DNA from 3 places in the Variovorax sp. FW305-3-2-15-B-LB1 genome. Region 1 is predicted to be linked to each of the others. Evidence: predicted binding sites of a transcription regulator. Region 1 holds the regulator's gene; each other region holds the start of a gene.
What was found. The regulator HrcA, encoded in region 1, represses chaperone genes, less so after heat shock. The targets are predictions, from matches to a motif close to TTAGCACTCNNNNNNNNNGAGTGCTAA.

Region 1 (3,273 bases):
CGGGTACTGCGACACCGGCAGCGTGCGAATGGCCACGCCGCCGGCCAGCATGATGAGGATGGCGATGACCCAGGCGAAGACGGGCCGCTGGATGAAGAAATGAGCGATCACGGGAGGTTGTCGCTTCCGATCAATCGGCCGGCGAAGGCGCGGCGGCGGACGATGCGCCCGCCGTGGACACCGGCACCGGCTTCACTTTTTCGCCCGGGCGCGCGCGCTGCAGGCCGTCGACCACCAGGCGGTCGCCCTCGCGCAGGCCCCGGGTCACGACCCAGTGCTCGCCCTCGGTGCTGCGCACCTCGAGCGCGCGCAGCTCGACCTTGTTGTCGGCCGCCACCACCAGCGCGGTCGGCTCGCCCTTCTCGTTGCGGGCCACGCCGCGCTGCGGCGCCAGGATGGCCTGGCGCTCCACGCCGGACTCGACCTGCGCGCGCACGTACATGCCCGGCAGCAGCAGCCCTTGCGGGTTCGGGAATTCCGCGCGCAACGTGACCGAGCCGGTGGCCTCGTCGACGGCCACTTCGGAGAACTTCAGCGTGCCGGCATGCGGGTAAGGCAGGCCGTCTTCCATGCGCAGGCGGACCTGGGTGCTGGCCGGCGCCATGTCGCCCGAAATGAAGCGACGCTTGAGCTTCGTCAACGCCAGGCTCGACTGCACGACGTCGACGTAGATCGGGTCGAGCCGCTGGATCGTCGCCAGCGCCATCGCCTGGCCCGGCGCCACGAGCGCGCCTTCGGTCACGGCGGAGCGGCCGATGCGCCCCGCGATGGGCGCGGTGATGCGCGTGAAGTCGAGGTTGATGCGCGCCGCCTTCATGGCCGCCTGCGCGGCCTTCACGCCGGCTTGCGCCTGCACCAGCGCCGCCTGCGCCTCTTCGTGTTCCTGCCTGCTCACGGCGTTGGCCTTGACCAGCTCGCCGAAACGATCGGCCTTGCCGCGCAGGCTGGCAATGGTGGCCTGCGACGTGGCCAATGCGGCTTGCGCCTGCTCGTGCGCGGCCTCGAACGGGCCGGGCTCGATCTCGTACAGCACTTGGCCCGCGCGGACCATGCCGCCCTCTTCGAACAGCCGCTTGCGCACGATGCCGTTGACCTGGGGCCGCACCTCGGAGACGCGGTAGGCGGCCGTCCGGCCCGCGAGCTCGGTGTGCACGGCCACGTCGCTGGCGTGCAGCGCCACCACGCCGACTTCGGGCGGCGCGTCATCGGTGGTGGAAGCCTGCTTGGCGCCGCATGCAGCGAGCGCGAGCAGGGACATCGGAAGCAGGAGCTTGAAAAGCGGGGTCATGGCCATCGGAAATCGCAGTGCGGCGCGCGCAGGGATCACCCGGCTCGTTACATTTGCACTCAAATGGTGCATTCTGCCTTCGATGTTGCATTGCAACCTGAAGGAATCCTGTGTTTGCCGTAGGTGAAATCGGCGGCGGCCGCAGGCCTCGCTCGCGCCTCTGGCAAAAAAAAAGGCCGCGAAATGCGGCCTTCGTCGGAGTATCTGCAGAGGGGGGAATGTGTGGTGGTAGGCCGTGAGTGGCTTGAACACTCGACCAACGGATTATGAGTCCGCTGCTCTAACCAACTGAGCTAACGGCCCACGCGGGCCCGATTCTATGCGCCGCGCGCGGCCGCTTACTTGCGGTGGCTCAGCGCGTTGCTCACCAGCCGCGACGTGATGTCGACGATCTGGATCATGCGGTCGTACGGCATGCGGGTCGGGCCGATCACGCCCAGCGTGCCCACCACCTGGCCGTCGACCTCGTAGTTGGCACTGACGATGGACAACTCCTCGAACGGTACGACCTGGCTTTCGCCACCGATGAAGATGCGCACGCCCTCGGCCTTGCTCGACACGTCGAGCAGCCGCATCAGCTGCGCCTTCTCTTCAAAAAGATCGAAGGCGCGCCGCAGCTGCCCCATGTCGCTGGAAAAATCGGTCACCGACAGCAGGTTGCGCTCGCCGGAGATCACGACGTCGTCGGCCTGCGCATCGGTGAGCACTTCGGAGCTGACCTGCACCGCGGCCTGCATCAGCGCGGCGATTTCACCGCGCAGCTTCTCGACCTCGGACTGCAGGCGGTCGCGCACCTGCTCGATCGTCAGGCCCGCGAAGTGCGCGTTGATGTAGTTCGAGGCTTCCACCAGCTGCGACTGCGAGTAGTCGGATTCCGGGAAGATCACGCGGTTCTGCACGTCGCCGTCGGGCGAGACGATGATCACCAGCAGCCGCCGCTCGGACAACCGCAAGAATTCGATCTGCTTGAACACCGAGACGCGCCGCGGCGCCATCACGACGCCCACGAACTGCGACAGGTTCGACAGCAGGTGCGCGGCATTGGCAATCACCTTCTGCGGCTGGTCGGCCGCCAGGCTTGGCGTGCTCATCTGCTCGCGCTGCGCGGTCAGCATGGTGTCGACGAAGAGCCGGTAGCCGCGCGTGGTCGGCACGCGTCCGGCCGAGGTGTGGGGGCTGGCAATGAGCCCCAGCGCCTCGAGGTCGGACATCACGTTGCGGATGGTCGCGGGCGAGAGATCCAGCCCCGCCGAACGCGAGAGCGTGCGTGATCCGACGGGTTGCCCATCGGCGATGTAACGCTCGACCAGCGTCTTCAACAGCAACTTGGCACGGTCGTCCAGCATTGCAAGATTTTAGTGTTGTAATTTGTGAGCTATGACCTCACGCTTTCGTCACGTCGCCCTGATCGGCAAATACCAGGCTTCCGGCGCCCGGGCGCAAGCCGATGCGCGCGACGGCGTGATGGAGGGCATCGGCGCCTTCCTCGAATCGCAGGGTTGCACGGTGTTCGTGGAGCGTTCGTCCTGCGAGGACACCGACGCACCGCCCCACCCGCGCTACCAGGCGCTGTCGGTCGAGGAAATCGGCCAGCGCTGCGACCTCGGCCTCGTGGTCGGCGGTGACGGCACCATGCTCGGCATCGGCCGGCAGCTCGCGTGCTACGGCATCCCGCTGATCGGCATCAACCGCGGCCGGCTGGGCTTCATCACCGACATCCCGCTGGACAACTACCAGGCCACGCTGATCCCGATGCTGGCCGGCGAATACGAAGAAGACCACCGCAGCCTGATGCACGCGCAGGTGCTCCGCGACGAGGCCGTGGTGTTCGACGCGCTCGCGATGAACGACGTGGTAGTCAACCGCGGCGCCACCTCGGGCATGGTCGAGATGCGCGTGTCGGTGGGCCGCCATTTCGTGGCCAACCAGCGCGCCGACGGGCTGATCATCGCGTCGCCCACGGGCTCGACAGCCTACGCGCTGTC
Region 2 (3,273 bases), on a different contig from region 1:
TTTTCGGCGGCAATCAACAAACTGGCCGGGTGCTACGGGCTTGGGAAGGGCAAAGCTGTCCGACAGTTGCTGCAAATGCGGATCAAGCCGCAGCACGATGCAATCGTCGATGGCCACGCCCTCGTCGCGCGGATCGATCACTCCCCACTTGGCTCCTCCATAGAGGACTAGGGACTTGCCCCAGAGCGACAGGAAGGAGGTGTGAGCCAATCCCGCGCCCAATTCGGCAAACAGGTCGCGGTGGGCTTGCAATTCCATTTTGAAGCGGTCTCGCAGTACAACGGCCAGCCGCAACACCAAAATCGTCTGCCAGGAGTAGCGCGCCGGCGATCCGTGCCCTTTGGGCTTTACATCGGGAGGGATCAACGCGCGGCGACTCGTCCACTCGCGGAGTTGCTCCGTCGAGAGGCCCGTGAGCCGTGTCGCATCGCGCGTCGTGATGAGGTGCATTCTGAAAGAGGGCCTGCAAACTGAGATCGGGTATCGCCCCCGATTTTTCCACAAGATCGGGGCTCACACCCTTTTTTGTTCATGTAGTAGCCTCAGCCTGTTCCAGGGCGTCCCCTTCATTGGCAACAGAACGCACTCGTTCCAGCAGATGCAGTTCCAGCCCGGTCAGCGCCTCCTGCAATTGCTCCTGCGTCGGCGGCACATACGAAAGCGTCATCGAGCTGTTCGTTGAGTGCTTCATCAGGTGCGCGATCGTAAAGGCGTGCACGTTGAGCAGCGTCATCGCCGTCGCGAAGGTCTGCCGCAGGTCGTGCATCGACCAATGCTCGCCGCATTCGGCACGCGCCTGCTTGATGTGGAATTGCGGGGGGAGGCAGACCATGTGGCCCTTGCCGGAGTCGGGCGTAGCCGAACACGAAGTCGTTGATCTTGGCCTTGAGCTGGCGTTCCAGGATGGTCCGCGCGTGCGACGTGATCGGGAACATGTAGTCCTGGCCACTATCGGTCCCCTCTGCGGTCGCCGACACCGCATTCTCGGCTTCTGGGCGCCTGCAATCGGGCATTGAGCGGATCTAACGATCGACACCCTCGGACGTCGGCATCCAGTCTGAGGCGGGAGCGGCGACGCAGCCTAAGGAGTGCGCACAGTCGCGCGGGCTCACTATGGCCATATCGCGAGACGCATCACAACTGGGTGATTCCTCGCGTTCGGACGGAAGCCGCGCGCGCACAACTGCGGGAAATCGCCTCGCACACGTAGCCACGACGCTAAACCTCGACGAAGGCGCCAAAAAATTTCAATCGACTTTATTTTATCCGGGTATATATATCTCGACTTATCTGAGAGAAATTGGGAATTTTTGCCTCGTTGCGACGGTCAAAGATGCGTTTAGTCGGTGTCCCAAAAGCCCGAAGCAGCGTCAAGCTGTTGATTTCAAAGGCATCAGGGTTCCATTCCCAGTGAAATAAGTTCCAAGCTCAGTGAAAACCGACAGCAAAAGCTATCGCAACGATAGAAACCCAAGGGAACCCTTGGCTTAGCACTCCCTCTAACCGAGTGCTAATATGGCCAACACAAAGGAGTTTCCCCTGATGACAACGCTGTCTGGAGTCTCTGCCAACCAGCTGGCCGTCGCCAACCCCTGGTCGATGGTCCCCCCGCTGGGCAACCTGGATGCCTACATTTCGGCCGCCAACCGCCTGCCGCTGCTCACGCTCGAAGAAGAGCAGGGCTTCGCACGCAAGTTGCGCGACCAGAACGACCTCGAAGCCGCCGGTGCGCTGATCCTGTCGCACCTGCGCCTGGTCGTGTCCATTTCCCGCCAGTACCTGGGCTACGGGCTGCCGCACGGCGACCTGATCCAGGAAGGCAACGTCGGTCTCATGAAGGCCGTGAAGCGTTTCGACCCCGACCAGGGCGTGCGGCTGGTGAGCTACGCCATGCACTGGATCAAGGCCGAGATCCACGAATACATCCTGAAGAACTGGCGCATGGTCAAGGTCGCGACGACCAAGGCGCAGCGCAAGCTGTTCTTCAATCTGCGTTCGATGAAGCAGGGTTTCAAGGCCGACTCGGCCGCGGCCGACAACGGCACGCACCGCGAGACGCTGAGCCCCGACGAGGTCTCGCAGATGGCCACGCGCCTGAACGTGAAGCCCGAGGAAGTGCTCGAGATGGAAACCCGCCTGTCGGGCGGCGACGTGCTGCTCGATCCGGGTCCGTCCGATGACGGCGACGAAGGCTTCGGCCCCATCGCCTACCTGGCCGACGCCACGCAGGAACCGACCGCCCTGCTCGAATCGCAGCAGCGCGACCGCCTGTCGAGCGACGGCATCGCCACCGCCCTGGAGGCGCTGGACGACCGCAGCCGCCGCATCGTCGAAGAGCGCTGGCTCAAGGTGAACGACGACGGCTCGGGCGGCATGACGCTGCACGACCTGGCCGCGGTGTACGGCGTGAGCGCCGAGCGCATCCGCCAGATCGAAGTGGCGGCGATGAAGAAGATGAAGAAGGCGCTGGCCGAGTACGCGTAAGCGTCACGACCGCCCTCCTCCACGAAAAAGCCCGGCAGTGCCGGGCTTTTTTTCGTTCGGGGACGCTTCAGGGCGTCGACTTGGTCAGCGTGCGCAGCGCCCGCTTCGCGATGTAGCGGGTCTCGGCAACCGGCGACTCGGCCACCCAGCGCGTGCACAGCGTCTCGACCCACTCGGGCTGCGTCTTGCTCGCGTCGTTGAGCCAGTTGGCGACCGAGTTCTGCACGTAGCGATGCGCGTCGGCACGCAGCGGCTCCAGCAGCGGCAGCGCCAGGCAGGGCTCGGCCTTCAGCGTCTCGATCTGCGCGCACCACACGCCGCGCGGGCGCGTGAGCTCGCTGGCGAAGCGGCGCACGTTCGGATCGGCATCGGCCACCCAGGGCTGCAGCAGCGCCAGCGCTTCGTCGAGCGAATCGATGACGCTGTCGCGCACCGCCATCCAGGCGAACTCGCGCACGCCGAAATGCGGGTCGGCGGCAAAGCGGCGCACGGCGTCGAGCTGGGCCGCCAGCGGCAGGCCCGACAGCGTGATCCACTGCACCGCCCAGCAGCGCGCCACGTCGCTCGCGTGCGTGGCCAGCCGGTGCGCCACGGCATCGCGTTCGGCGTGTTCGGCCGTCATGTCGTACAGCGCCCGCGCGATGTGGCTGTGGCGCTGCATGGGCTTGAAGGCGGCCAGCATGGCGAGCGTGTCGTCCAGCCGTTCGTGCGCCGCATCGAGGCCGACATGGCCCGCCACGCTGCGCGCGAGCAGCGGCAGTTCGAGCGCGAGGAATTCGTTGAGGTTGA
Region 3 (3,273 bases), on a different contig from region 1:
GCGCTTCGATGGCCTTCAGCACCAGCTTGATGCCGGCTTCTTGATCAGCGTTGTCGCCCTTGACCGACTCGCCCACGGCTTGCTTGGCACGCAGCAGCGCCACGCCGCCGCCAGCCACAACGCCTTCTTCCACTGCAGCGCGGGTGGCGTGCAGGGCGTCTTCGACGCGAGCCTTCTTTTCCTTCATTTCGACTTCGGTGGCAGCGCCAACCTTGATCACTGCCACGCCGCCGGCCAGCTTGGCCACGCGCTCTTGCAGCTTTTCACGGTCGTAGTCGCTGGTCGCTTCTTCGATCTGAACGCGCACTTGCTTCACGCGGGCTTCGATGTCACCAGCAGCGCCAGCGCCGTCGATGATGATCGTGTTTTCCTTGCCCACTTCGATGCGCTTGGCTTGACCCAGGTCGGCCAGCGTCACCTTTTCGAGCGTCAGGCCCACTTCTTCAGCGATGACCTTGCCGCCCGTCAGGATGGCGATGTCTTCCAGCATGGCCTTGCGGCGGTCGCCGAAGCCAGGAGCCTTCACAGCCACGACCTTCAGGATGCCGCGGATCGTGTTCACGACCAGCGTAGCCAAGGCTTCGCCTTCGACTTCTTCGGCAATGATCAGCAGCGGACGGCCCGCCTTGGCGACTTGCTCCAGCACCGGCAGCAGGTCACGGATGTTGCTGATCTTCTTGTCGAACAGCAGCACGAAGGGGTTGTCCAACAGCGCCGATTGCTTCTCGGGGTTGTTGATGAAGTAGGGCGACAGGTAGCCGCGGTCGAACTGCATGCCTTCGACGACGTCGAGTTCGCTGTCCAGCGACTTGCCGTCTTCCACGGTGATCACGCCTTCCTTGCCGACCTTGTCCATCGCGTCAGCGATGAGCTTGCCGATGGTTTCGTCGCTGTTGGCCGAGATGGAGCCGACTTGCGCGATTTCCTTGGAGGTGGTGGTGGGCTTGGAAGCCTTCTTCAGCTCGGCGACCAGGGCCGTGACAGCCTTGTCGATGCCGCGCTTCAGGTCCATCGGGTTCATGCCGGCAGCCACCAGCTTGAAACCTTCGCGAACGATGGCTTGTGCCAGGACCGTGGCGGTCGTGGTGCCGTCACCAGCGTTGTCGCTGGTCTTGGAGGCCACTTCCTTCACGAGCTGGGCGCCCATGTTCTGCAGCTTGTCCTTGAGTTCGATTTCCTTGGCCACGGACACACCGTCCTTGGTCACGGTGGGGGCGCCGAACGAACGCTCGAGCACCACGTTGCGGCCCTTGGGGCCCAGGGTCACTTTGACTGCGTTGGCCAGGATGTTGACACCCTCGACCATGCGTGCGCGGGCTTCTCCGCCGAAGACTACGTCTTTTGCTGCCATGATGAATTAACTCCGAATGGATTGAATTTGGATGAGATCGAAAGGAGGAGAAGAATTACTTCTCGACGACTGCGAACAGGTCGTCTTCCTTCATCACGAGCAGTTCGTCGCCATCGACCTTGACGGTCTGGCCGCTGTACTTGCCGAACAGGACGCGGTCGCCGACCTTGACGGTCAGTGCGGCCAGTTCGCCCTTGTCGTTGCGCTTGCCCGGGCCCACGGCCAGGACTTCACCCTGATCGGGCTTTTCGGCGGCTGCGTCGGGGATGACGATGCCAGAGGCGGTCTTGGTTTCGCTGTCAACACGCTTGACGATCACGCGATCGGCCAAAGGACGAAGTTTCATTGCATCTCCTGGAAGGGTAAGAAACGGGTTTGTTTGTGGTCGGGCGCCGGAGAAACCGGCGACCTGTCGACTGGATGGGAGGGCTGTTAGCACTCGTCAGCAGCGAGTGCTAATCATAAGGGCATTCGATGACCTTTCAAGGGCGGCGCCCTTGCCGCCGTTTGGCACCGACGTGCTTTTCCGGGGAAATACCGGGTGGCCGGGTGCCTTCGGCCGGGAAGCTTTGAGGTATTTTGCCCGGGCAAAATAAGGCCGTGCCCATGTCGCCGATGCACGGAGGTCGCGCGCGCAGATTGCTTTTTTGTAATCCGGGTGATCGGTGGTGGACGGGCTTGGCTTCCTAGAGTCGCGGCATCCCGGCAACCTCCAAGGACACCATGACACACACCTTCCGCAACACCGTTTTCGCCGCAGGAGCCGCACTGGCCGCTGCCGGCGCCTTTGCTTCGGGCACCCATGCCGGTGGCCACGGCCACGATGCCGAGGCCGCCGTCGGCAAGCCCGGCGTGGCCGCCAAGGTGACGCGCACGGTCCAGGTCGACATGACGGACTCGATGCGCTTCACGCCGGCGGACATCAAGGTCAAGCAGGGCGAGACGGTGCGCTTCGTCGTCAAGAACTCCGGCGTCCTGAAGCACGAGCTCGTGCTCGGGACCGAGAAGGCGCTGCTGGCGCACTACGAGGCCATGAAGAAGAACCCCGAGATGGAGCACGCCGATCCGAACATGGTCACGCTGGCCGCGGGCAAGACCGGCGAGATCGTCTGGCAGTTCACCCAGGCCGGCAAGGTCGACTTCGGCTGCCTGCAACCGGGCCACTACGACGCCGGAATGAAGGGCGCGGTGCTGGTGGGCAAGGCCGGCAAGTGAGCGTGATGCGCGCGCGTCTTTCACGCGCCGGCCGCCATGCCGGCGCTTTTTCTTCCAGGGGATCGCGCGACAGGGCTTGACCTTCACATCGTGTCAACCTGGACACTGATCGCTTCCCCCTCAAGGGCTTCCCCCTTTCCTGTCGGAGAACGCGAATGAACGACACGTCCACCAGGCACGCAGGACACCCCCCCGGTCATCACGGCCACCACGATCACCACGCATCGCACGGGCATGCGCCCGCGGACCCCGCGCAGCCCGCCGCGCAAGGCACGGTCTACACCTGCCCCATGCACCCGGAGATCCGGCAGGACCACCCGGGCAACTGCCCCAAGTGCGGCATGACGCTGGAGCCCGAGATGCCGACCCTCGACGAGGGCGAAGATCCCGAGCTGAAAGACTTCAAGCGGCGCTTCTTCTGGACGCTGCCGCTCAGCGTTGTCGTCACCGTGCTCGCCATGGCCGGCCACCGCCTGCAGTGGTTCGAGATGGGCACGCAAAGCTGGATCGAGCTCGTGCTCACTGTTCCCATCGTGCTGTGGGCCGGCTGGCCGTTCTTTGTGCGCGCGGTGCAGTCGGTGGCGAACCGCAGCCCGAACATGTGGACCCTGATCGGCCTGGGCACGGCCGCCGCCTTTGTCTACAGCGTCGTGGCCACGGTGGCGCCGGGCGTGTTCCCCGCGTCGTTCGTGTCGATGGGGCGCGTG

Region 2: rpoH (RNA polymerase sigma factor RpoH) is a predicted target of HrcA. The motif match lies at 1,488-1,514, and genes of this name have one in related genera.
Region 3: AC3WQR_RS23200 (co-chaperone GroES) is a predicted target of HrcA. The motif match lies at 1,784-1,810, and genes of this name have one in related genera.

The regions. Positions count from the first base shown of each region.
Region 1 is NZ_JBYSZY010000023.1:25,969-29,241, reverse strand. It holds gene AC3WQR_RS16165 (efflux RND transporter permease subunit) at 1-111, opposite strand, end outside; gene AC3WQR_RS16160 (efflux RND transporter periplasmic adaptor subunit) at 131-1,258, opposite strand; tRNA gene AC3WQR_RS16155 (tRNA-Ile) at 1,515-1,591, opposite strand; gene hrcA (heat-inducible transcriptional repressor HrcA) at 1,627-2,634, opposite strand; gene AC3WQR_RS16145 (NAD kinase) at 2,666-3,273, shown strand, end outside.
Region 2 is NZ_JBYSZY010000064.1:59-3,331, forward strand. It holds gene AC3WQR_RS27205 (MerR family transcriptional regulator) at 1-450, opposite strand, end outside; gene AC3WQR_RS27210 (hypothetical protein) at 530-832, opposite strand; gene rpoH (RNA polymerase sigma factor RpoH) at 1,543-2,484, shown strand; gene AC3WQR_RS27220 (DNA alkylation repair protein) at 2,552-3,273, opposite strand, start outside.
Region 3 is NZ_JBYSZY010000044.1:29,122-32,394, reverse strand. It holds gene groL (chaperonin GroEL) at 1-1,351, opposite strand, end outside; gene AC3WQR_RS23200 (co-chaperone GroES) at 1,407-1,697, opposite strand; gene AC3WQR_RS23195 (cupredoxin domain-containing protein) at 2,075-2,566, shown strand; gene AC3WQR_RS23190 (copper-transporting P-type ATPase) at 2,722-3,273, shown strand, end outside.